Regions from separate parts of the Bacillus sp. T-10(2022) genome, predicted to be linked through region 1. Evidence: a T-box and tRNA genes for the amino acid it is inferred to sense, from the RefSeq annotation. Region 1 holds a T-box; the other holds one or more tRNA genes.
What was found. A T-box is a leader RNA that pairs with one kind of tRNA and senses whether it is charged. The one in region 1 lies ahead of glyQ (glycine--tRNA ligase subunit alpha), so its partner is inferred to be a tRNA-Gly.
Positions count from the first base shown of each region.

Region 1 (2,205 bases):
GCCTTTTGCTTCTTCTTCGATATCCTTTTGGGATTCTTCCACGTCTTTCACCAGTACAGCCAAACGTCTTGGTGTGGAAAAAGCTTCAACCGTTCCGAATTCAATCGCTTTTTCCGTTAGCCATTGCTGCACCTTATCTGACAACTGCTTCATTGATGCTGTCACAAAACGGGCAGGCAGCTCTTCCAATCCAATCTCCAATAACAAATCACGCTTGCTCATTTGTATTCTCCCCTTTCACTTTCAGAATCGGGAAGCCTAATTTTTCCCGCTCTTCATAGAAGGTTTTGGCAACCTTGCGCGCTAGGTTACGGCACCGGGCAATATAACCCGTTCTTTCCGTCACCGAGATGGCACCTTTGGCATCCAAAAGGTTAAATGTATGTGAACATTTCAAAACATAATCATATGCGGGATGTACAAGTCCTTCTTCCATTTGCCGATGCGCTTCCTTTTCATACATCGTGAAAAGCTGAAACAGCATATCAAGGTCGGAGGTTTCGAACGTATATTTCGAATGTTCGTATTCCGGCTGTCCAAAAATATCGCGAACTGTGAATCCATCTGTCCATTCCAGGTCAAATACGTTTTCCTTATCTTGAATGTATGAGGCGAGACGTTCGATCCCGTATGTAATTTCCACGGAAACCGGCTTGCACTCAAGGCCGCCCACTTGTTGGAAATATGTAAATTGCGTGATTTCCATTCCATCAAGCCACACTTCCCAACCGAGACCAGCACACCCTAGTGATGGATTTTCCCAGTTGTCCTCCACAAAGCGAATATCATGCTCAAGCGGATTTATCCCTAAAGCGCGTAAAGAATCCAAATATAACTCTTGGATATTGTCAGGCGACGGCTTCATGATCACTTGGAACTGATGGTGCTGATACAGACGGTTAGGGTTCTCACCATAACGACCGTCAGCAGGACGGCGTGAAGGCTCCACGTAAGCAACGCTCCAAGGCTCCGGTCCAATGGCTCTCAGGAACGTGTATGGGCTCATCGTTCCTGCCCCTTTCTCGACATCATAAGCATTCATTAATATGCAGCCTTGTTCAGACCAATGCTTTTGTAACGTTAAAATCATATTTTGAATATTCATCGTACACCTCCAAGTTATTTAAAACGGCTCTTTTTAAAATCAGGTCGGAACCCATCACATTTTGGCAAACAAAAAACTCCCGTCCCTATGCGAAATGCATAGGGACGAGAGTATACCCGCGGTTCCACCCTAATTGCCGTTTATAAAACGGCCTCTTTTCAAAGCAACATGCTCCGGAAACGCCCTTCCCTGTAAATCCATATCCCGGCTTCCACCGTCCCGGGTTCGCTTTTTATGGAGAATGACAGATACTCTTTTCCATCAACGCAATCTTCTTATTTTGATGATTAGAATTTTATACAAACTAGCATGGAATGTCAATAGGTCAGATCTTAAAACATATCTTTCATCGTATCAATCTGTTTCAGGAACTTTTTTGATTTCAAGTTCAGACCAGAATATTCCTCATAATAAGCATCGATGATCTTCCGTAGTTCTTTTTTCGTTTCAGGCTTGACGGAAATGTTTCCGAGCCTTGATAAATCGAAATAATAAAAGATCCGCAACAATTTGACGGCTGCAGGTGAAATTTTATAATGATAAGGGTCCTTCCCCAGGCAGCGGTGACAGATAAACCCCGCTTCCCGAAGCGAGAAGGAGAATTCCCCTTCCGTTTCACCACATACAGCACATTGATTCAGCACTGGGTTAATCCCATTGACGGGCAGCATCTTCATTTCAAAAATGAATTTCAATACCTCTGCGTCATATTCTTCGTTTATGTAATGCAAGGTTTGCGAAAGCAACTCATACAAATATGGATTCGGTTTCTTATCCTCGACGCTTTTATCAAGCAATTCAACAATATAAGAAGCATAAGCAGTGGCAAAAAGATCCTCCCTTATGAAACGGAGTGAATCGACCATTTCTCCTTGCTGAAGACTTCCGAGTCCGGTTGATGTAGTTACAAGAAAATACCCGGAGCAAAAAAGCTGTGTGACGGCAGAAAGCCTGCTGTTAGGTTTACTGGCTCCTCTAGCCATAACGCCAATTTTTCCTAGCTCACGGGTATATATAGTAATGATTTTGTTATTTTCTCCATATGCAGTTCGCCTTATGACAATGCCCTCACATTTTTGGAGCATACCAAGACACCACCC
Region 1 is NZ_CP113518.1:3,835,556-3,837,760, forward strand. It holds gene glyS (glycine--tRNA ligase subunit beta) at 1-222, opposite strand, end outside; gene glyQ (glycine--tRNA ligase subunit alpha) at 209-1,105, opposite strand; T-box leader at 1,203-1,379, opposite strand; gene recO (DNA repair protein RecO) at 1,438-2,190, opposite strand.

Region 2 (2,205 bases), 900 kb from region 1:
CGCTTCAGTTTTGCGGAGAAGCAACTGGCTAATCAATCTATTAATCCTCATATTGGAGTTCATTTTTGAATCCCTTTCTTTAAATGAGTGATTCTTCGTCCCTATTAATAGGATGAAATTGGAAGGTTTATAGAAAAGTCTGTAAAAATGCCAGTTTTCATTATAAAATGTAATTACAAAGAGAAAGGTGATGAACCATGTCAAACGTTGCTAAATTTCGTGATTTTTTAACTAGTGAGAAAATCTATATGAATGAGTTGAATGAAGATGGCACCACCTTTTTTAGGGCTGAGCAAAAGTTAAAGGACGGGTGGAAGGTCCTTTTAGTATTTGCTTTCAATCAAGATGAAAATGTGGCGGACTTATTTTGCTTTAATGTCGCCGAGTTGAAGAATCCTGAAAAGAAACAGGATGTACATACACTGTTGAATGAATATAATGCTAATTTTAGGTATTCCAAGCTGTATGAGGAAAATGGGACCATTTCCATTCGGTATTCATACTCCATTGAGGGGGATATCGTACCGGATCTGGCGTTCAGGAAGTTAATCATGCTGCTTGAAACGGCACAGCAGGTTTATCCGCGGTTAATGGAAGTCATTTGGTCTTAAATCATCATATATAGGATGTAAAAGTTCTCTGAATCAGGGGACTTTTTAACATTTTTACTAGAGTGAATGAATATATTAACGTTACAATACGGTAATTATTAATTTTTTTTAAAAGAACTATTGCATTTTTTCACATTAAACTATATAATTAATTTTGTTGATTGGTAATTCGACAAACTTCTACAAGAATATGCGGGTGTAGTTTAGTGGTAAAACCTCAGCCTTCCAAGCTGATGATGAGGGTTCGATTCCCTTCACCCGCTCCAATACATACTCATAACGTAGGGTTTCGTTACCTGGAGAACGAAGCTTTGCGTTTTAATATTATTACAAGAATTCTACTGTTTACAGTGGGATTTTTTTATTGTCCAAATTGCCTGCATTTTATCGAAGCGCTAATACAGTATGTTATGCCCGAAAACCGAGTTTTTATTTTTTAATTATCCTCCATCCTGGAGAGTGGGGATTTCGATTTAGCACAAACTTAGTCAATGTGATTAGCTACGTTAGTAGAATCAGTTTGACTAAGTTTGTGCTTTTTTTGTTAATGGGGAAGAGAAAGGCGTGCCAGGCTTATGTAGCATCGATGATTATCAATCGAAAGGCAGAAAGTAACCATTTTAAACCGGTCAGCCGAGACCCCAGAGACGTTTACTTTGATGAGGCTTCGAAAGACAGTCGGCGGAAAGGGAGCGGATTTCTGGAATCGACTGAAATGAAATTTAAGAAAAAACCGTAGGCTAGGCTCATCCCGACCCAAGTTTAAGACGAGTTGATCCTTGAGGTTTTTTTACAGTAATCCTTAATGGATGGAAGAAATTTGCGACACTCCTGCCGAATAACTGGCTAGCCGAGACCCCACAGGCGCTTGAGCCGAGGAGGCTTGGCAGACAGTCGGCGGAAAGGGAGCGGATTTCTGAAATCAACTGGAATGTAGTTTAAGAAAAAACCGTAGGCTGGACTCATCCAGAACCAGGTTTAAGACTGGGTGATCCTTCATGTTTTTTTTACTGTAATCCTCAATGGATGGAAGAAATGCACGACACTCCTGCCGAATAACCGGCTAGCCGAGACCCCACAAAAGCTTGCTTGATGAGGCTTAGTAGACTGTTGGCGGAAAGGGAGCGGATTTCTGAAATCAATTGGAATGTAGTTTAAGAAAAAACAGTAGGCTGGACTCATCCAGAACCAGGTTTAAGACTGGGTGATCCTTCATGTTTTTTTTACTGTAATCCTCAATGGATGGAAGAAATGCACGACACTCCTGCCGAATAACCGGCTAGCCGAGACCCCACAAAAGCTTGCTTGATGAGGCTTGGTAGACTGTTGGCGGAAAGGGCGGATTTCTGAAATCAATTGGAATGTAGTTTAAGAAAAAACAGTAGGCTGGACTCATCCCGAACCAAATTTATGACTAGGTGATCCTATATGCTCTTAAATTTTAGGTTCTGGGATGATCGATCGGTTGTATAAAAGGATATTAGCGCACTGGTTTTATTAATTGGAAAAATCATAAATAGACCCCTTCCGATTGTGGAAAGGGTTTATTTTCGTTCAATTTTTAATTATCCTTCTACAATCGTGTAAGTCCCTT
Region 2 is NZ_CP113518.1:4,740,471-4,742,675, reverse strand. It holds gene OSJ91_RS23340 (YbjN domain-containing protein) at 198-611, shown strand; tRNA gene OSJ91_RS23335 (tRNA-Gly) at 804-877, shown strand; gene OSJ91_RS23330 (B3/B4 domain-containing protein) at 2,177-2,205, opposite strand, start outside.
Region 2: it has a tRNA-Gly gene. The T-box ahead of glyQ (glycine--tRNA ligase subunit alpha) is inferred to sense a tRNA for this amino acid. The anticodon was not compared.